3 regions of the Nocardioides sp. NPDC006273 genome follow, and region 2 is predicted to be linked to each of the others. Evidence: predicted binding sites of a transcription regulator. Region 2 holds the regulator's gene; each other region holds the start of a gene.
The links. The regulator LexA, encoded in region 2, represses DNA repair genes until DNA is damaged. The targets are predictions, from matches to a motif close to TCGAACANNTGTTCGA.
Positions count from the first base shown of each region.

Region 1: a site for LexA is predicted at 3,998-4,013, ahead of ABZZ22_RS12775 (alpha-ketoglutarate-dependent dioxygenase AlkB). Genes of this name have one in related genera too.
Region 3: a site for LexA is predicted at 4,770-4,785, ahead of ruvC (crossover junction endodeoxyribonuclease RuvC). Genes of this name have one in related genera too.

Region 1 covers NZ_JBEXSD010000024.1:60,197-67,173, reverse strand. The annotation lists gene serA (phosphoglycerate dehydrogenase) at 1-405, shown strand, start outside; gene ABZZ22_RS12800 (hypothetical protein) at 423-1,022, shown strand; gene ABZZ22_RS12795 (MFS transporter) at 1,163-2,407, shown strand; gene ABZZ22_RS12790 (DUF4031 domain-containing protein) at 2,470-2,736, opposite strand; gene ABZZ22_RS12785 (hypothetical protein) at 2,806-3,156, shown strand; gene ABZZ22_RS12780 (GntR family transcriptional regulator) at 3,173-3,886, opposite strand; gene ABZZ22_RS12775 (alpha-ketoglutarate-dependent dioxygenase AlkB) at 4,034-4,645, shown strand; gene ABZZ22_RS12770 (MoxR family ATPase) at 4,738-5,751, shown strand; gene ABZZ22_RS12765 (DUF58 domain-containing protein) at 5,777-6,664, shown strand; gene ABZZ22_RS12760 (hypothetical protein) at 6,651-6,977, shown strand, end outside.
Region 2 covers NZ_JBEXSD010000002.1:59,190-66,166, forward strand. The annotation lists gene ABZZ22_RS01355 (ATP-dependent DNA helicase) at 1-1,701, shown strand, start outside; gene ABZZ22_RS01360 (MXAN_6640 family putative metalloprotease) at 1,784-3,340, opposite strand; gene lexA (transcriptional repressor LexA) at 3,520-4,287, opposite strand; gene ABZZ22_RS01370 (LysM peptidoglycan-binding domain-containing protein) at 4,468-4,845, shown strand; gene ABZZ22_RS01375 (hypothetical protein) at 4,992-5,861, opposite strand; gene nrdR (transcriptional regulator NrdR) at 6,260-6,760, shown strand; gene ABZZ22_RS01385 (vitamin B12-dependent ribonucleotide reductase) at 6,963-6,977, shown strand, end outside.
Region 3 covers NZ_JBEXSD010000027.1:9,299-16,275, forward strand. The annotation lists gene xylB (xylulokinase) at 1-563, shown strand, start outside; gene pgsA (phosphatidylinositol phosphate synthase) at 790-1,410, shown strand; gene ABZZ22_RS13540 (inositol monophosphatase) at 1,407-2,222, shown strand; gene pdxS (pyridoxal 5'-phosphate synthase lyase subunit PdxS) at 2,274-3,170, shown strand; gene pdxT (pyridoxal 5'-phosphate synthase glutaminase subunit PdxT) at 3,167-3,739, shown strand; gene ABZZ22_RS13555 (YebC/PmpR family DNA-binding transcriptional regulator) at 3,844-4,611, shown strand; gene ruvC (crossover junction endodeoxyribonuclease RuvC) at 4,806-5,330, shown strand; gene ruvA (Holliday junction branch migration protein RuvA) at 5,327-5,926, shown strand; gene ruvB (Holliday junction branch migration DNA helicase RuvB) at 5,930-6,977, shown strand, end outside.

The sequences.
Region 1 (6,977 bases), on a different contig from region 2:
GCCTTCGAGAGCCCGCTGCAGGGCCTCGACAACGTCATCCTGACTCCGCACGTCGGCGGCTCCACGCAGGAGGCCCAGGAGGAGATCGGCTGGTTCGTCTCCGGCAAGCTGGGCGACTTCATCCGCTCCGGTTCGACCGCGCTGAGCGTGAACCTTCCCGCAGTCCAGCCGCCGCCGCTGGGTGCGGGCGCGCGCCTCGCCCTGCTGCACGACAGCGTCCCGGGCGTGCTCGCCGAGCTCAACAACCTGCTCGCCGCCGAGGGCGTCAACGTGACCGGCCAGTACCTCGCCACCGCCGGCGAGACCGGCTTCGTGATCACCGACGTGACCGACGTACCTCCGACGACGCTGGAGAAGATCGCGGGCAACCCACACACCCGGTGGGTGCGCGCCTACCCGGCCTGACGCTAGCGTTCTGGCTCATGGAGCTCCCTCAACATTGGCCGCTGCCCGAAGCGACCGAACTTCTCGGTGAGATTCTGGCAGCGTACGACGAGCCGACCCGCCGCTATCACGACCGTCGGCACCTCGCCGAGGTGCTGGACCGGATCGAGGAGCTGCGGGAGGAGGGTGAGCGCTTCGACCCGCTGACCGTCACCCTGGCGGCGTTCTTCCACGACTCCGTCTACGACGGGGAGCGCGATGCAGAGGAGCGCTCGGCCACCTGGGCCGAGGACGCTCTGGGCGCCTACCTGGGCGCGGACGCGGTCGCCGAGGTCGCCCGCCTGGTGCGGCTGACCGAGACCCACGACCCTGCCCCCGACGACCACAGCGGTCGGGTGCTCTCCGACGCCGACCTGGCGATCCTGGCGGCCCCGGCGGAGCGGTATGCCGAGTACGCCGCGACCGTTCGCGAGGAGTACCAGCACCTCTCCGACGAGGAGTTCCGCGCCGGCCGCGCCCAGGTCCTGGAGCGGCTCCTCGAGAAGGAGTCGCTCTTCTCCACGTCCTTCGCCAGGATCACCTGGGAGGCCGCCGCTCGGGCCAACCTCGCGGGCGAGATGGAGACACTCACCACATAACTGTCGCCTGATCAATAACAATTGGCGGCAGATGCCATCTCGGTGACAGAATTCGTCGGTGAGCGAGCGTCAGCGAGGGAGCCAATGACCGTCACGCCGCCGCGCCCGTACTCTGGCGCGGGCGCTACGGGGGTGGCGGCGTGAGCTTCCAGACCTACGCCGATCTGTGGCGGATTCCCGACGTTCGCCGCATCCTCGTGCTCGGTCTGTTCCTCCGGATCCCGATGCCCGCGTCCGCGGTGATCGTGACCCTCCACGTGGTCGGCCCCCTGGACCGCTCCTACGCCCAGGCCGGGCTGGTCTCGACAGCCCTCGCGATCGCGATGGCGATCTCCGCACCCTGGCTCGGCCGGCTCCTCGACCGCCTCGGCCTGCGACGTACGCTCCTGCTGCCGTTGGCCGTCCTGCCGATCGCCTGGTCGATCGCCCCTTGGGTCGGCTACCTTCCGCTGCTCGCGCTGGTTGCGGTCGCCGGTCTCTTCACCGTCCCGTCCTTCTCGATCGTGCGTCAGGTGATGCTCCGCTCGGTCGGCCCCGGGAAGCGCACCGCGGCGCTCAGCGCCGACGCGATCATGACCGAGCTCGGCTTCATGGTCGGCCCGGTCCTCGGCGTCCTCGGCGCGAGCTACTTCGGCACGGCATGGGCGTTGCTGATGATCCAGTGGCTCGGCATCGTGGCCGCCGTGGTGCTCTGGCTGCTCAACCCGAGCATCACCGAGGGCGGCCCCGCCATCCCGAGCGACGCGGTCCCGAGCGACACCGGCTCCCCGGCTCGCCGCTTCAGGCCGCCGTCGTGGCTGAGCCCGGGCGTCGCGCTGCTCCTCGCCGGCACCTTCACCGCCTCGCTCATCCTCATCGCCGAGGACCTCGGCACCGTGGCCGCGATGCGCGACTTCGACCGGACGCCCCTGCTCGGTCTGGTGATGGCGATCTGGGCGCTCGGCTCGCTGCTCGGCGCGCTCATCTACGGCGCCCTCAACAGCCACCCCCCGACATCGGTGATGCTCGTCCTGCTGGGCGCGACGACGCTGCTCACCGCGTTCGCCTGGGACCCGATCTCCTTCACCGCCCTACTCCTGCTCAGCGGCTTCTTCTGCGCACCGACCCTGACCGCGGCGCTCGAGGCGATCACCCGCCACGTCCCCTCGTCCGTACGCGGCGAGGTCATGGGCTGGCACGGCTCGGCCATCACTCTCGGCAGTGCCGTCGGCGCCCCCGCCGCCGGGTTCGCCATCGACCTGATCGGCTGGCCGGGCGGCTTCGTCCTCGGCGGCGGTCTCGGCCTGCTGATCGCGGCCGCCATCTGGCTCACCACGCGCCGGATGTCCGACCCCGCCCAGGCGTCGCTCCCGCCGGGCGAGAAGTCACCCGCGCCGGCCGAGTAGTCACAGCGAAGCCGTCTCGGCCGACCGTAGTGACGTCTCGGCCGACCGTAGTGACGTCTCGGCTAGCGCGGTCGGCGCGGCTTGCGGCGGCGCAGGCCGGCGGCGAGGAGCGCGGCGACCAGGTCCCGAGAGGTGACCGCGACGGCGCCGGCGGCGACCAGGTCGTCGTAGGCCTCGGCCGGGACGTCGTAGTGGTCCCGATCGAAGCCGCGGGCAGGGATGCCCAGCCGGCTCGCGAAGGCGTGCAGCTCCTCATAGGAGGTGTCGCTGGCCAGGTGCGACCACATCCGGCCGCGACTGGGGACGTTCGGCGGGTCGATGAGGATCACAAGGAGGATTGTCCGCGATCGGCCACGATCGCGCATGGCTCCTTGACCGGTGGGCAAGAATGGTCAGTGATGAACACGACAGTGCTGTTCGAGGCTCGGGCGAGGGTGCTCCACGACCTCGATGCCCGCGGGCTCGCCGGCGCAGCCGCCGTCTCCGCCCTGGAGGACGCGATGACCGAGCGCGGCTGGTGGGTGGAGCAGTGGCCGGAGGGCAAGGCGTACGTCGCCGGCCTGGTCGCCCAGGACGTGCAGGACCTGCTCTTCGACGGCGCGGTCTCCGAGCGCTGGCCGATGTGCACCACCTGCCCGCCCGAGTCGCCAGCACACTCACTGCACATCACACCCGACCTGGGTGGCCCGGACCCGATCTGGGTCTGCGAGGAGAGCGGCGACGTCGTCGCCCCGCTCGGTGACCTCTGAGCCCGAGCCTTCAGCTTCAGGACGGACCGAGCTGCAGGTGCAGCGCGTAGCGGTCTGCTCGGTAGACCGAGCGGCAGACCTCGACGTAGCGCTCCCCCGAGACAGATTTCCGCTGCCTGCGCAGCACGGGCACGCCGACCGAGAGTCCGAGCAGCGTGGCCTCCTCGATGTTGGCCACATCGGCGCGGAACGTGTCGTCGGCCCACGACGGCCGCAGCTGGCGGCTGGCCAGCGCGGCGTAGAGGCTGGGCGGAGTGGGGCGTTCGAGCAGATCGGGCACGATCGACTCGTCGAGGTAGACGTCCTCGATGCAGATCGGCACCCCGTCGCCGCGACGCAGCCGGCGCCAGTGGACGACGGCCGCCCCCTCCTCGAGAGCCAGCGCGCGAGCGATCGTGGGCCCGGCCTTCTCCCGGCCGAGCAGGAGCGTCTCAGAGGATGCCTGCATCCCTCGGCGAGCCATCTCCTCGCTGAACCCGAGCACCGAGCTGGCCGCCCTCGGCGGACGCGCCACGAAGGTCCCCCGACCCGGGATCCGGACCAGCAGACCGTCAGCGACGAGCGCTTCGAGCGCCTGTCGCACGGTGGCCCGGGCGACACTGAACTTCTGGACCAGCTCACGCTCGGAGGGAGCCGAAGCCCCCGGGCTCTCGCCGACGATCAGCTCCCGGACGTACTCCCTGATCTGGACGTGCTTGAGGGAACGCTCACCCTCGACCGACCGGACCATGAGGCGAGCGTAGGTGTACACCTCGCGTACGTCCCGAGTTTTGTCAAGTTGTGACATTGCATCGAGATGAGGCATCTCAACTGCAACGAAACATCGATGTCCGTTCTTCACTAGAACACATGTTTGATAACGAGGTATGCTGCGAGGGTGGACTTCCAGGGAACCCTCTTCGCCCCCACAGACGACGAGACCGCCGAGACGAGCTATGAGCGGATCCAGCTGGGCCGCGGGGCCTGGGTGGACATCGCCCGCGGTTGGCTGCCCGATCCCGACGACGTCTTCTCGGCTCTGGTCAACGACGTCCCGTGGCGCGAGGAGCGCCGCCAGATGTACGACCGCGTCGTCGACGTGCCTCGGCTCCTGCACACCTACCTGCAGGGCGATCCTCTCCCCCACCCACGTCTGGCCGAGGCGCGTGGCCGCCTCACCGCCCACTACCTGCCTGAGCTCGGCGAGCCGTTCGTGAGCGCGGGCTGCTGCTACTACCGCGACGGCCATGACTCGGTCGCCTGGCACGGCGACAAGATCGGTCGGGGCCGCACCAACGACACGATGGTCGCGATCGTCTCCGTCGGCGACCCACGCCGGCTGGCGCTGCGACCCACCGGTGGCGGCAAGGGCATGAGCATTCAGATGGGCCACGGCGACCTCGTCGTCATGGGCGGCTCCTGCCAGCGCACCTGGGAGCACGCCATCCCCAAGGTCTCCTCCGCCGGCCCCCGGATCTCGGTCCAGTTCCGCCCCCGCAACGTGTTCTGAGGGGTCGCGCGTCCTCTGAGGCGGGGTCCCAGATGCGTTCCGTACGCTGGTAGGAAAGGATGGGACTGACAGCCGACGCCTCTGGAGCCGCCTTGACCACCACCGCACCGCCCCTCGCCCCGCCGTCCGCGGAGGAGATCGCCAGGGCGAAGGAGATCGTCGGGCGGATCAGCACCGCCTTCAGCAGTCGCGTGGTCGGCCAGGAGCGGCTCAGGACAGCGCTGTTGATCGCGCTCCTCTCCGAGGGTCACGTCCTGCTCGAGAGCGTCCCCGGGCTGGCCAAGACGCTGGCCGCGGCGACGCTGTCGCAGACGGTCGAGGCGAAGTTCTCCAGGATCCAGTGCACTCCCGACCTGCTGCCGAGCGACATCATCGGCACCCAGGTCTACGACCAGCGCAACCACGAGTTCGAGACCCAGCTCGGTCCGGTGCACGCCAACTTCGTGCTGCTCGACGAGATCAACCGCTCCTCCGCCAAGACCCAGAGCGCGATGCTCGAGGCGATGCAGGAGCGCCAGACCAGCATCGCGGGCCACATCCACCCGCTGCCGCGCCCGTTCATGGTGCTCGCCACGCAGAACCCGATCGAGGAGGAGGGCACCTACGTCCTCCCCCACGCCCAGATGGACAGGTTCCTGCTCAAGGAGATCGTCAACTACCCCAGCGACGGCGAGGAGCTCGTCGTCCTGGAGCGCATCGAGGCCGGCACGCTCGGGCCCGACCACGAGGTGACCCGCCCGGTCGCCGACCCCGACGACGTGATCTGGCTCCAGGAGCTGGCCAAGCGCGTCTACGTCGACCCCGCGATCAAGCGCTACATCGTCGCCCTCGTCCAGGCCACCCGCAACGCCTCCCAGCTCCTCGGGCCGGCGACCGGTTCCTACGTCGAGATCGGGGCGTCCCCGCGTGCCTCGATCGCGTTCCTGCAGGCGTCGCGCGCGGCGGCGCTGCTGCTCGGCCGCTCCTACGTCACCCCCGAGGACGTGCGCGAGCTGCGCCACAGCATCCTGCGCCACCGGCTCCACCTCAGCTTCGAGGCGCTGGCAGAGAAGGTCCAGCCCGAGATGCTGGTCGACGCGCTGGTCCGCGCTGTCCCGAGCCCCTGAGTGGCGCCAGGAGATCAGGCACAGAATGGCGACGTACCTTCCCCGGATCCGCACGCGGCTGATGATCCACGCCCACCGCAAGGTGGTGGGCCTGCTGGACGGGGAGTACGCCAGCATCCAGACCGGGCGCAGCATGGACTTCCACGACCTGCGGGAGTACGTCCCCGGTGACGACGTGAAGGACATCGACTGGAAGGCGACGGCCCGTTCGCGAAGCCTGCTGGTCAAGCGGTTCACCGCGGAGCGCCAGCATCTGGTGCTGCTGGCGATCTCCACGGGCCGGAGCATGGCGGCCCAGGCGACCAGCACCACGACCAAGCGCGACATCGCCGTCTTCACCGCCGGCCTGGTCGGCTGGCTGGGCGTACGCCACGGCGACAAGGTCGCGGTCGCCTACGGCGACTCGGCGACCCAGAAGCTCACCAAGCCCGCCGACACCGAGGTCGCGCTCGAGCGGGCGCTGGGGCTGGCCCACGATGCGATCAGTCCTGATGCCGCCGAGGCGGACATCGTCGCGGTCCTGCGCCACATCGCCACCAACGTACGCCGCCGCGCGATCCTGCTCGTGGTCACCGACGAGCACTCGGTCAGTGACGAGATGGCTGCGATCCTGCGCCGCCTCACCGTCCAGCACGAGGTCCTGGTCGCCGGCATCGACGACCTCGACCCCACCACCGCTGTGGCGGGTGGCGCGCCGACGGTCGACATCGACACCACCTCCGCCCTGCCGGGCTGGCTCACCGGTGACGCGGCCCTCCAGGCTCAGTACGCCGAGCTGGCCGCCGCCGAGGAGCACGGCCTGCGCGGCACCCTGGACCGCCTGGGCATCGCCTACCAGCGAGTCCATGACGATGCGACCGCCATCGGCGCTGTCTTCCATCTCCTGGAGAGGCACCGGCATGCGCGGCGGTAGCGTCCCGGAGGAGTTCCAGCAGCCCATCGCCCACTCGGGCTGGTGGCTGGTGCTCGCGCTCGCGCTGCTCGCCGCGGTGGCCCTCTACTACCTCGCGGTCGTCCTGCTGACCCGCGAGCGTCCGCCGGTGGTCGAGGTCGAGACGCCCTGGGTCCCCGAGCCTCGTGACCTGCGCGCCGAGCACCTGGCCGAGATCGACCGGATCGAGCGGGCCGTGCACCGCGGCGACGTCCCGGCTCGGGTCGGCCACCAGCACCTGAGCCGCACGGTGCGCGACTACGTCGCCGAGGTCAGCCAGATCCCGGCTGACAAG
Region 2 (6,977 bases):
GGCTCGCGCCCGGGCGTCGACGCCTCCTACGCCGTCCTCAAGGGCCGCTCCAACTACGCCTGCCTCCACCGCGTGCGCGAGGGTGCTCCCGACGACCAGGGCACCCTGGTCGACGTGCCGCTGGGCGCGATGGCGGAGAAGGTCCTCGAGCTCCGCAGCTGGGCCGAGAAGGAAGCGGACAAGGGCGGGAGCGGTGAGCGCGACTCCGCCCCTCGGCACACCGACCGCGAGTGGCGCCAGGTCTCGGTCAACCACCGCGACTGCCTCGGCGCCGCCAAGTGTCCCTTCGGCGAGGAGTGCTTCGCCGAGGTCGCTCGTGAGAAGGCTCAGAAGAGCCATCTGATCGTCACCAACCACTCGCTGCTCGCGATCGACGCGATCGAGGGGGTGCCGATGATCCCAGAGTACGACGCCGTGGTGATCGACGAGGCCCACGAGCTGGTTGCGCGCGTGACCCAGGCGGCGACCGACGAGCTGACCGCGGCCGAGGTGGAGCGGGCCGCCCGACGGGCCCAGAAACACATCGACGGCTCCGAGGCCGACGACCTGGCCGACGCCTCCGACGCGCTCCGGGCAGCGATCAACGAGACCTCACCTGGGCGGCTGATCACGCTGCCCGAGGTCGTCTCGGACGCCTTGGTGCTCGTGCGTGACGCTGCTCGCTCAGCGATCTCGGCGCTCCCCAAGCCGAAGGACTCCGAAGGGGCCGACCCCGGCTTCCAGCAGGCCAAGGGTGGCCTGCAGGAGGTCTTCACCACTGCCGAGCGGATGGCTGCTGCCGCCGAGTCCGACGTCATCTGGATCAACGAGGGCGGCGACAGGATCCCGCCGCGTCTGTGTGTCGCGCCCCTGCAGGTCTGGGCGCAGATGCGCGACAAGCTGCTGCGGGAGAAGACCGTCGTCTTCGCCTCGGCGACCCTCAAGCTCGGCGGCGACTTCGGCCCCGTGGCTGGATCCCTCGGGCTGAAGGCGGAGGAGCGCACCGAGCTGGGTGCCGGGGCGCAGCGTACGGAGGACGTTCTGCCGTGGATCGGGCTGGATGTCGGCAGCCCGTTCGACTACGGCAGGCAGGGGATCTTGTACGTCGCCCGCCACCTGCCCCCTCCCGGGCGCGACGGCATGGGCGCCAAGACCATGGACGAGATCGTCGACCTGGTCGACGCCGCGGACGGGCGTACGCTCGGGCTCTTCTCCTCACGCCGTGCCGCCGAGGCGGCCGCCGAGGTCGTGCGCCAGAAGCTGCCTCACCTGACCACCCTGGCCCAGGGTGACGCCCAGCTGCCCGAGCTCGCCGCGCAGTTCGTCGCCGACCCGCATACGGTGCTGTTCGGGACGCTGTCGCTGTGGCAGGGCCTCGACGTGCCCGGCGACACCTGCCAGCTCGTGATCATCGACCGGATCCCGTTCCCGCGGCCCGACGACCCGCTGATGTCGGCCCGGCAGCAGGCGGCCGACAAGGCCGGTGGCAACGGGTTCATGCAGGTCGCCGCCACCCACGCGGCGCTGCTGTTGGCGCAGGGGGCCGGCCGGCTGATCCGCACCACCACCGATCGTGGCGTCGTGGCCGTGCTCGACGCTCGCCTGGCGACCGCCCGCTACGGCGGGTTCCTCAAGGCGAGCCTGCCGCCGATGTGGGCCACCACCGACCCCGATGTCGTCCGCAAGGCTCTCAAGCGGCTCTCCGAGCTGGCCTCTGCCTGAGCCAGCGGTATCGGCTCGTCCAGACCAGAACTCACGCCGAGTCGGCTCGTCAGAACGAGCCGACTCGGCGTGAGTTTGTGCGTCAGCGGTAGGTCTTCGCCCACCAGCGGTGGGTGGCCTTGTCGGGCGAGGCGACACCGCGGCAGGAGAACGCGGTGCCCTTGCCGCACTTGAAGTTGCTGCTCGCGTTGACGAAGGTGACCTCGACCTTGCGGATCCGCTTGGAGGAGAAGCCCTTGATGGTCTTTGTGGCGATGCCGTCGCGGTTGGGCTTGAGGTAGTAGACGCCCCGGGTGCCGTCGGTGCGGAAGATGCTGACCACGGCGGCGTTGGCGTTGGGGCGGGCCACGTCGACCTTCACCCGCAGCTTCCAGCCCTTGCCGACCTTCTTCGGGACGAGGCGCTGCGAGGCGTACGTCAGGTGCTTGAGGGTGAACTTGCCGCTGACCGTCTGCCGCTTCGCGGGCAGTGCCTTGCGGCCGTCGTAGACCGGCGCGTAGTAGGCGCGGCCCTCGCTGTAGGTCTTCCTGGGGGCCAGGTTGGCGGCGGCGAAGCGGGCGTACTGCGCCTTGAGGGTGGTGCCGCGAGCGGCGAGCGCCCGGCGGATGGCGAGGGTGGAGTGGGTCGACGGGGCCCGGTTCCAGACGTCGAGGACCACTGCCGGCAGGTCACCGCGCTTCCTGGTGAAACGCTCGGAGAGATAGCGGAAGAAGATCCAGTTGCCGTAGATGCCGAGGTTGGAGACGTTGGAGTTGTCGAGCGGCTTGCGCTGGTCCTCGAGCTGGCCGTAGGCCAGGTATTGCCGGTTGTCGTTGATGCTGTCGTAGACCTCGTCCTCGACCCAGGTCGCGGTGGACTCCATCATCCAGCGGTCCTCGCCGGCGTCGTAGGCGAACTGGACCGCGTGGAAGTACTCATGAGCAGCCGTCACGCGGAGGTTCTCCGTGGGCGTGTTCATGGAGCCGTACTCGCTGGTGGCGTAGTCGTTGTCCAGCACGCAGTAGGCGGTCGCGGCGGTCTTGGAGACCTTCGTCTCGGGCGCGCAGTAGCCGTAGTAGCCCTCGTCGTAGAGGTTCTCCAGGTAGATGTCGACCTTGCCCGGGGTGACCGACTTGTCGGCCGCGGGCTTGCGGTAGCCCGCCTTCACGTAGATGTTGTGGACCTTCGTGACCACGTCGCGGACCTGGTTCGCGTAGGCCACGGACGCCTTGTCGCCACCCTTGCCGGGGGTGTAGTGGACGCAGACCGCGTGGCTGCAGGTCTGGGTGGCTGCGCGGGGGCGGGCGAGCAGCTCGCGCGCCGCCACCTGGTTGGGGCCGTCCAGAGCGTCCTTGGCGTTCCACAGGTCGGCCAGCGCGATCGTCGCGTCGGGTCGGCCGGCGACGTGCCGGCCGGGCACGACCTGCCGGGTGCCACGCACCGACTGGTTGCGCTTGACCTTCTTGGCCGCGGCGAGCGCCTCGCGGGCCGTCTTCTCCGTCACCGGCTGCTCGACGCCGGTCTCACCGCCGGTCATCACCGACCCCGCCGGGGTCGACCCGGTTGCGGGCATGGTGGCCGCGAACGTGGCTACGACCATGCCTGCGATCAGGACGAGGGAGCGTTGTTTGCGGTTGATCCGGCGGGCAATGTTTCGCATGAGATACCAGACGTTCGGGAAGGCAGACCAGGGCAGTCTAAGCGCAGAGGGCCGACCCTACACCGGTGAAACGCCTATCCGGGCCGCGAGACGTGATGGCGACGCCGGGCGCTGCAGGAGACGACGCAGCCGCCGGTCCCGTATGGGCCGGCGGCTGGATCTCACGCAGTATTCAGGTCTCAGAGGCTACGCAGAACAGCCGTCACCTTGCCGAGGATCGTCGCGTGGGTGCCGTCGATCGGCTCGTACGCAGCGTTGTGCGGCAGCAGCCACACCTTGCCGTCCTTGCGGGAGAGCGTCTTGACGGTCGCCTCGCCGTCGATCAGCGCGGCCACGATCTCGCCGTTCTCCGCGGTCGGCTGCTGGCGCACGACCACGAAGTCGCCGTCGCAGATGGCGGCGTCGACCATCGAGTCACCGGAGACCGAGAGCAGGAAGAGGTCGCCGTTGCCGACCAGCTGCTTGGGCAGCGGGAAGACGTCCTCGACGCTCTGCTGGCTCGACGTCTCCTCGGCCAGGATCGGGCCACCGGCCGCGATCCGCCCGACCAGGGGGACCATCGTGGCGTCGGGGTTGGGGTCGACGGCGGCCTCGGAGGCGATCGTCGTCTCGGGCTCCTCGCCGGACATGGCCTTGCGGTGAGCCATCACCTCGGGGAGGAACACCTCGAGGGCGCGGGGTCGCTTCGGGTCCTTGCGGATCAGACCACGCTGCTCCAACGCGCGGAGCTGGTGGGCGACGCTGCTGGTGCTGGTCAGCCCGACCGCGGCGCCGATCTCGCGCATGCTGGGCGGGTAGCCGCGCTGTTCGATGCTGTCGCGCAGGTGCGCGAGGATGCGCTGCTGACGCGGCGTGAGCCCGGTCGCGTCCGGCGGCCCGTCGGGGAGCTCGCGGACGCGGCTCTTCTTCGAACCGCCTGATCCGGTGCCTGTCTTCTGCGTGGTCATGCCATCACATTAGTCCCTCTGGCACCACTACTTCAAACATCTGTTCGATCTCGTTTGTGACGCGTGTCGGCGCTCGAAAATTCTTGGGCGCGCCACTTGCGTTGTTCGAACACGTGATCTAACTTCGAACATGTGCTCGATCGAACACGTGATCGAGAGACTTGTGAACTGGAGGCCGTGATGAGTGCAACCGTCTATGTGCTGCCCGTAGCCGAACCGCCCCGTCCTGTGCGTGAGGAGCGTCGCTCGACGGTGCGGCTCACCCGGCGAGGACGGGTCGTCGTGTTCGCGTTCGCGCTGGTCGTGCTCTTCGGGATCGCGCTGATCGGGGCGAAGGTGGCGTTCGCGGTGGAGAGCGGTGCCGAAAAAAGCTCCGGTTCCGCCGCTCACACGATGGTCGTCGGTGATGGCGACACGCTCTGGGACATCTCCGAGAAGGCCGTCATCGGCACCGACGCTTCGATTCGGGAGATGGAGCGGACGATCAAGGAGCTCAACGGCCTCGAGTCCTCGATGCTCCTGTCCGGGCAGACCCTGATCGTCCCGACCGCGCCGTGAGCTCATCTCGACAGGCTGGATAGGCCACACAGATGTCCGGCTGCTCCTTCGAGACCGGCAGCCGGCAACCGGGGAAAGTGAGAGTGCTGCAGACGATGGGAAGCGTCTGCAGCACTCTCGCTGTTTCGGGGCCCGCTGGGTCAGGGTCAGTGACGCCCGCGGTAGGGGCTGTCCGGCTCGGCCGGCGGCCACTGCTTGTTGCGGATGCCGTGTCGCGGCGGCCATTCGTCGTCCGGTTGGTCGGCCGGGTCCTGGGGAGGCCGCTGGGTGGGCATCGCCTGGGTCGCGGCGGGATCCTGGGTCAGTCGAGCCCGAGAGCCGGTCTGGCCGTAGCCGGTCGGCGCCTGGTAGGAGCCGGACTGGTACTGCGGCGATCCGGCCTGCTGGGCGGGGTAGCCGTCGGTGGTGTATCCCTGCGATCCGTACACCGAGGTGCTCTGTGGTGTCGAGGTCGGCGTCGAGGGGTTGGAGTAGTAGGGCTGCGGGGTCGGCGGGGGAGCGGTCGGCGGCTGGTAGGCCGATGCGCCGTAGGCAGCCCGGCTGCCGGTGCTGCCGTAGCCCTGATCGTCTCCGGGATAGCCGTATGGCGACTGGGAGCTCGTGTCGGTGTAGGCCGAGCGACTCCCGGTGCTGCCGTAGGGCTGCTGCTGGTTCCCGGTGTCGGCGCTGTGTCGGCTGTAGGAGCCGGTGTCCTCGTAGCCGTAGGAGCCGGTGCCGTAGTAGTCCTGCTCCGAGTAGGCCTGGCCCGGGTAGTCCTGCTCCTCCACGTAGGCGTTGGAGTGGTTTCCGGCGTAGTCGTCGGCGGGCGGTGGGGTGGGGGAGCCGGTGAGGGCCCGCCAGGCCTTCCCGGCGAAGGTGAAGGTCAGGAAGAGGCAGGCGACTGCGAAGACCGCCGCGATGGCGAGCTTCACCCAGGCGCCGGAATCGCCTCCCCGTGCGTCGGCCCCGAAACCGACGGCGACCCACACCAGCACTCCCCAGATGATCAGGGAGGCCAGTGTCGCGATCGCAGGCAAGATGAATGGTGGCCGGGGACCGCTTCTGGGGCGCGTGCCTCTCCGCGACCCGACGCGATTTCCTCCGGAGATGTTTGTCACGGGGGTCATTCTTACGCATGCAGCCCAGTTCGGCGCCCCTGAACCGGAATCTTTCGGTGTTTGGCCCGGCGACACGCCGTGCAGGCGGGAAACCCGCCCTGCGCTTGCATCGACTGAGGGGCGGGCGTACGGTTACCACTACATCTAGTAGTTACACGGCTGTAGTTATCCACATCTAGTTCACATGAATAGGTGGATGACTCACAGCGATGAGGGTGTTGTTCCACAGGGGTCCACGCTCGTATCCACAGGTTCCACAGGCTCGGGCCGCCGTTGAGACGGCCTGGATCCACAGGCTTCATGAGAGGGGCTCGACCGTGCACTGTCCGTTCTGCCGACACAGCGACACCAAGGTGCTCGACTCCCGTGTGGCCGAGGAGGGTGGCCAGATCCGGCGCCGCCGGGTCTGCCAGGAGTGCGGGAAGCGGTTCACGACCGTCGAGCAGATGCAGCTGATGGTGGCCAAGCGCTCCGGCGCTGCGGAACCGTTCAGCCGCGACAAGGCGGTGCATGGCGTCCGCAAGGCATGCAAGGGCCGCCCGGTCACCGAGGACCAGCTCGCCTGCCTCGGCCAAGAGGTCGAGCAGGCGCTGCGCAGCCAGGGGTTGGCCGAGGTCCCCAGCCACGAGGTGGGGCTGGCGATCCTCGCGCCGCTGCGCGAGCTCGACGAGGTGGCCTACCTGCGCTTCGCCAGTGTCTACCGGGCCTTCGGCTCGGCGGAGGATTTCGAGCGGGAGATCCAGATGCTGCGTACGGAACGGGAAGTCAACGACTTCGAGGCAGAACATCCGGTCGAGGTCCCGGTGGGCACCGACTAGATCCCACGGCCATGTGAATCGAGACGGCACACAGACCGGCCCAGGCAGGCCGTGGGGAAGCGACCTGCCTGGGCCTTTAAACAGCAGAGCCAGCACGACTCAGAGCAAGACGTACGAAGCCCGAACGGGCGCAACAGGAGACTCCACCATCAGCACCGACCAGCAGCACGGCACAGCGATCGATGACAACAGGGGGAAAGAAATGACAGACACGGCA
Region 3 (6,977 bases), on a different contig from region 2:
CGCTGGTCGCGACCCTCAACGCCGCGCGGGTCCTCGACGCCACCACCCGGCTGCTCGGGGTCAGCCACGAGCAGCTCTCCAGGCTGGCGCTCGGGGCGCCGTCGGGCGCCGGCGGTCTGGTCCTCGTCCCCTATCTCGAGGGGGAGCGCACCCCCGACCGGCCCGCAGCCCGGGGCGTGATCCACGGTCTGACGCTGTCCACCGCCGAGCCCGCCCACCTGGCGCGCGCGGCCCTCGAGGGTCTGCTCTGCGGGCTCGCCGACGGCATCGACGCGCTGAAGGTGCAAGGCGTCGCGGTCGACCGTGTGCTCCTCGTCGGCGGCGGGGCCCGCTCCGAGGCCGTCCGCCGCCTGGCCCCCGTCGTCCTCGGCCACCCCGTCCTCGTCCCCGAGCCGGGGGAGTACGTCGCCGACGGCGCCGCCCGCCAGGCCGCCTGGGCCCTCGCCGGCGGTGACGAGCCGCCGACGTGGGAGCTCGCCGGCACGGAGACCTACGAGGCCGACCCCGACCCCGCCGTCCGCGCCCGCTACGCCGAGGTCCGCGATCTGACCGAAGGAGTCTGACGCCGAGACTGCAGAAATGGCGGCCGAGTCCGCAATTCGTGCGTGCCGAGACTGCAGAAATGGTGACCGAGTCAGTCGTTGTGGCGATCCCCGAGTCGCCACAACGACCGACTCGCGCTCCACAAGTAACGATTCGGCGCGCGAGAGGTGAAGTCTCGGCCACCATTTCTACCGATTCGGTGTCCACAACGACCGTTTCGGCGGGATCCGATAGCGTGGCCGCGCCATGTTGGATCACATCAAAGGCTTCGTTCAGGGAGTCGTCCTCGCGCCCATCGTCCGGCTGTTCGTGGCGCTGAAGATCAGCCCCGACCTCGTGACGCTCGTCGGCACCATCGGAGTAGCGGTCGGAGCGCTGGCCTTCTACCCCCGCGGCGAGCTGTTTGCCGGAACGGTCTTCATCACCTGCTTCGTCTTCAGCGACCTGATCGACGGGGCGATGGCGCGTGCCGTCGGACGCACCTCGAAGTTCGGCGCCTTCTGGGACTCCACCCTCGACCGCTTCGGTGATGGCGCGGTCTTCGGTGGCCTGGCGCTCTACTTCGCCGGCCCGGGCGACTCCGACCTCTACCTCGCGCTGACCCTGTGGTGCCTGGTGACGGGGGCGGTCACCTCCTACGCCCGTGCCCGCGCCGAGTCCCTGGGCTTCACGGCCAACGTCGGCATCGCCGAGCGTGCCGACCGGCTCGTCCTGGTCCTCGTGATGACCGGCCTCGCCGGCATCTTCTCCCTCGACCTGCTCATCTGCATCGCGCTGTGGATCCTCGCCGTCGCCTCGACGATCACCGTCATCCAGCGCGTCTGGACCGTCCGCCGCCAGGCCCTCGCCGAGGAGGCGGCCTCGTGACCGCGCCGACGGAAGCAGACGTACGCCTGGCCGTGGAGCTCGTCCGCGGCGCCGGCTCCCTCGCGGCGAAGATGCGCACCGCGGGGATCGGCGACTCGATCGAGACCAAGACCTCGGTCTCCGACGTGGTCACCGCCGCCGACAAGGCCGCGGAGAAGGCGATCGTCGACCGGCTCGCGGCCGAGCACCCCGGCGACGGCATCCTGGGGGAGGAGGGCTCCGCTCGCGAGTCGGCCACCGGACGCGTGTGGACCATCGACCCAGTGGACGGCACCTACAACTTCGTACGCGGCCTCGACTGGTGGTGCTCGGCGCTGGCCCTGACCGACGGTGCCCCGGGAGACGTGAACAGCATCGTCCTGGGCGCGGTCTACTCACCGGCCGAGGACGCCGTCTACGTCGGAGGCCCCGAGCTGCCCACCACCCGCAACGGGATCCGTCTCGACGCGATGCCGGATGTGCCGCTCTCGCACGCGTGCCTCACCACCTACCTCCACCCGCGCAAGCTGAGCCACCCGTCCGGCGAGGCGTACGTCCGGGTCGCCGCCCGGGCAGCCTCGATCCGGATCCTCGGCTCCGGGTCGATGGATCTCACCGCCATCGCTCAGGGCAAGCTCCACCTCTTCTGTCAGCACTCCGTCCCCGACTGGGACCGCCTCCCCGGGGCCGCCCTCGTCCTCGGCGTCGGCGGCACCACGGCTCAGGTCGAGGCCGGGGGAGTGCTCTGGTCCCTCGCCGGCACACCGACCGCGGTCGCCGAGGCCGCCGAAGCCCTCACCAGCGATCAGTCCACTTCGGGAACAGTGGCCTGACCAGGGCTTTCCGAGGGTGGCTTACGTCGGTTCCCGACCTACGATCGGCACATGGCAACAAGCATGAACGAGACGGGAACCTCGCGGGTCAAGCGCGGGATGGCGGAGATGCTCAAGGGCGGCGTGATCATGGACGTGGTCACGCCCGAGCAGGCGAAGATCGCCGAGGACGCCGGGGCAGTGGCGGTGATGGCGCTCGAGCGCGTCCCCGCCGACATCCGCGCCCAGGGCGGCGTCAGCCGGATGTCCGACCCCGCCATGATCGACGGCATCATCGAGGCCGTCTCCATCCCGGTCATGGCCAAGGCCCGCATCGGCCACTTCTCAGAGGCCCAGGTCCTCCAGTCCCTGGGCGTCGACTACATCGACGAGTCCGAGGTGCTGACCCCGGCCGACTACGAGAACCACATCGACAAGTGGGCCTTCACGGTGCCGTTCGTGTGCGGCGCGACCAACCTCGGTGAGGCCCTGCGCCGCATCACCGAGGGTGCGGCGATGATCCGCTCCAAGGGCGAGGCCGGCACCGGTGACGTGTCCAACGCGGTCACCCACATGCGTACGATCCGGCGGGAGATCCGCCGCCTCGGCGCCCTCGCCGAGGACGAGCTCTACGTGGCGGCCAAGGAGCTCCAGGCGCCCTACGAGCTCGTCAAGGAGGTCGCCGAGAACGGCAAACTCCCGGTCGTCCTGTTCACCGCCGGCGGCATCGCGACCCCGGCCGACGCCGCGATGATGATGCAGCTCGGCGCCGAGGGCGTCTTCGTCGGCTCCGGCATCTTCAAGTCCGGCAACCCGGCCCAGCGTGCCGAGGCGATCGTCAAGGCGACCACCTTCCACGACGACCCAGACGTCGTAGCCAAGGTCTCCCGCGGTCTGGGCGAGGCCATGGTCGGCATCAACGTCGACGAGCCGGCCAGGTCGATCCAGTTCGCGGAGCGCGGCTGGTGACCACCACCGGCGTACTCGCCCTCCAAGGCGACGTCCGCGAGCACCTCGCCGCCCTCGACCGCCTGGGAGTGAAGGGGACGGCCGTACGCCGCCGGGAGGAGCTCGACGCCTGCGACGCGCTCGTGATCCCCGGCGGGGAGTCGACGACGATGTGGCGCCTGGCGCGTACGTTCGATCTGCTCGACCCGCTCCGCGAGCGGGTCCAGGGCGGGATGCCGGCGCTCGGCACCTGTGCCGGGATGGTGCTCCTGGCCGACCGTCTTCTCGACGGGGCCGAAGGGCAGGAGACCATCGGCGGCCTCGACATCACCGTTCGACGCAATGCCTTCGGGCGGCAGACGGAGTCCTTCGAGACCGATCTCGAGGTCACCGGCCTGGACGAGACCGTTCACGGCGTCTTCATCCGGGCGCCGTGGGTCGAGCAGGTCGGCGCGGGAGTCGAGGTGCTGGCCAGGGTCGAGGGACACGCCGTCGCCGTACGTCAGAACCAGCTGATGGCGACGAGCTTTCATCCCGAGGTCAACGCCGACGACCGGCTGCACCGGCTGTTCCTGGACACCTGCTGCTGACCGTGACGTACCGCACGTAGTTAGAATGGGCCTCGCTGCCCTGTGACGACTCCGGTGGCGGCTCGAAAGCACAGCGACGACGCGGGGCAAAGGACGGTTTCCAGATGAGCGGCCACTCCAAGTGGGCAACGACGAAGCACAAGAAGGCGGCGATCGACGCCAAGCGCGGCAAGCTCTTCGCCAAGCTCATCAAGACGATCGAGATCGCGGCCAAGACCGGCGGTCCCGACCCCTCCGGCAACCCGACCCTCTACGACGCCATCCAGAAGGCCAAGAAGCAGTCGGTCCCCAACGACAACATCGACCGCGCGGTCAAGCGCGGCGGTGGGCTCGACGGCGGCGGCGTCAGCTACGACACGATCATGTACGAGGTCTACGGCCCCCAGGGCGTCGCTCTCCTCATCGAGTGTCTGACCGACAACCGCAACCGGGCGGCGATGGAGGTGCGCACCGCGGTGACCCGCAACGGCGGCACCATGGCCGACCCGGGCTCGGTCTCGCGCCTGTTCGACCGCAAGGGCGTCGTCGTGGTGGCGAAGGCGCAGGAGAGCAAGTCGGTCTCCGAGGACGACCTCCTCGAGGCGACCCTCGACGCCGGTGCCGAGGACGTCAACGACCTCGGTGAAGCCTTCGAGATCGTCTCCGACCCCTCCGACGTGGTCGCGGTCCGCACTGCGCTGCAGGAGGCCGGCATCGACTACGACTCCGCCGAGGTCCAGTTCGTGGCCTCCATGGACATCCCGGTCGCCGATGCCTCCGCTGCGGAGAAGGTCTTCAAGCTCATCGACGCGGTCGACGACCTCGACGACGTGCAGAACGTCTTCTCCAACGCCGACATCCCCGACGAGGTCATGGAGACCGTCGACGCCTGACCCCCGCCGAATCGGTAGAAATGGCGGGCCGAATCGTTAGTTGTGGGCGACGAGACGACAGTTTCGTCGCCCACAACTGCAGTCTCGGCCCGCCGCAACTACAGACTCGGCGCGAGGGCGTGTCAGGTCTCGGTGAGAAGAGCCCTAGTCTGTACGCTACGAACAGGCGTTCGATCGGACGAAGGAGTGGCGGCGTGCGGGTGCTTGGGATCGACCCCGGCCTGACCAGATGCGGTATGGGTGTGGTCGACGGCTCGCTCGGCCGGCCGTTGTCGATGGTGGACGTCGGCGTGCTCCGTACGTCCTCCGATCTTCCCGTCTGGGAGCGGCTGGTGAGCATCGAGAAGGGGATCGACGCCTGGATCGAGGAGCACCGGCCCGACGCGGTCGCGATCGAGCGGATCTTCGCGCGCTCGAACGTCTCCACGATCATGGGTACGGCCCAGGCCAGCGGTCTGGCGATGGTCTGCGCCGCGCGGCGCGGGCTCCCGGTCGCCCTGCACACGCCGTCCGAGGTCAAGGCCGCAGTCTCCGGCAACGGTCGAGCCGACAAGCAGCAGGTGACCGCGATGGTGACCCGCATCCTGCGGCTCCCGACCCCGCCGAAGCCGGCCGACGCCGCCGACGCGCTCGCGCTGGCCATCACCCACCAGTGGCGCGGAGGCGCCCAGAACCGCATCGAAGCCGCGGTCGCCGCGGCAGGGAAGGTACGCAGATGATCGCGTCCGTACGCGGCAAGGTCGCCGCCGTGAGTCTCTCCACCGCCGTCGTCGAGGTCGGTGGCATCGGCATCGAGCTGCTCTGCACCCCCAACACGCTGGCCACGCTTCGCGCCGGTGAGGAGGCCTATCTGCCGACCAGCCTGGTGGTGCGGGAGGACTCGTTGACGCTGTTCGGGTTCACCGACACCGACGAGCGCACCCTCTTCGAGCTCCTCCAGACCGCCTCCGGCGTCGGCCCGAAGCTCGCCCAGGCGATGCTCGCGGTGCTCTCACCCGACGGCATCCGGATGGCCATCGCAGGCGAGGACGCCAAGACGCTCACCAAGGTCCCCGGCATCGGCCAGAAGGGCGCCCAGCGGGTGATCCTGGAGCTCAAGGACCGGATCGGTGCCCCGACGGGCAGCGCCTCGGCGCCCGCGCCCACCGCCGCGTCGGCGCCATGGCGCGACCAGGTCGCCGAGGCCCTGATCGGCCTGGGCTACAACGCCAGGGACGCCGACAAGGCCGTCACCGCGATCGAGCCGGAGGCCGGTGACCAGGCCAACATCTCGGTTCTCCTGCGTGCAGCGCTCCGAACCCTCTCGAAGGCATAGCCGATGCACGAGGACGACCTGCAGGCCAACGAGGACGAATACTTCACCTCGCTCACCATCGCCGAGGCCGACGGCGACGACCGAGTCGTCGAGGCGGCGTTGCGCCCCAAGAGCCTCGACGAGCTGATCGGCCAGCAACGCGTCCGTGAGCAGCTCAGCCTCGTCCTGGAGGCGGCGCGGCAGCGCGAGCGGGCCCCCGACCACGTACTTCTCTCCGGGCCTCCGGGCCTCGGTAAGACCACCCTCGCGATGATCATCGCCGCCGAGATGGCCACACCCCTGCGGATCACCTCCGGGCCCGCGATCACGCACGCCGGTGACCTGGCCGCGATCCTGAGCGGGCTCAACGAGGGTGAGGTGCTCTTCGTCGACGAGATCCACCGGATGAGCCGCCCCGCCGAGGAGATGCTCTACCTGGCGATGGAGGACTTCCGGGTCGACGTCGTCATCGGCAAGGGCCCGGGCGCGACCGCGATCCCGATCGACCTGCCCCCGTTCACGCTGGTCGGTGCGACCACGCGTGCGGGGCTGCTCCCGGGCCCGCTCAGGGACAGGTTCGGCTTCACCGGCCACCTCGAGCTCTACGACCCGGCAGACCTCGAGCTGATCGTGCGCCGCTCGGCGGGTCTGCTCGAGGTGACCCTCGAGGACGACGGCGCCGCCGAGATCGCCAGCCGCTCCCGCGGCACTCCGCGCATCGCCAACCGGCTGCTGCGCCGCGTACGCGACTATGCCCAGGTCAAGGCCGACGGCACGGTCACCCAGCAGGTCGCCGAGAAGGCCCTGGACCTCTACGAGGTCGACCCGCTCGGTCTGGACCGCCTCGACCTGGCCGTCCTCGATGCCCTGTGCCGCCGCTTCGGCGGGGGACCGGTGGGCATCTCCACCCTCGCCGTCGCGGTGGCGGAGGAGCGCGAGACGGTCGAGGAGGTGGCCGAGCCATTCCTGGTTCGCTCCGGCTTCCTGGCCCGTACGCCGCGGGGCCGCGTCGCCACCCCGGCCGCCTGGGCACACCTCGGACTGCCGGTGCCCGCCAACACCGAGGCCGCGG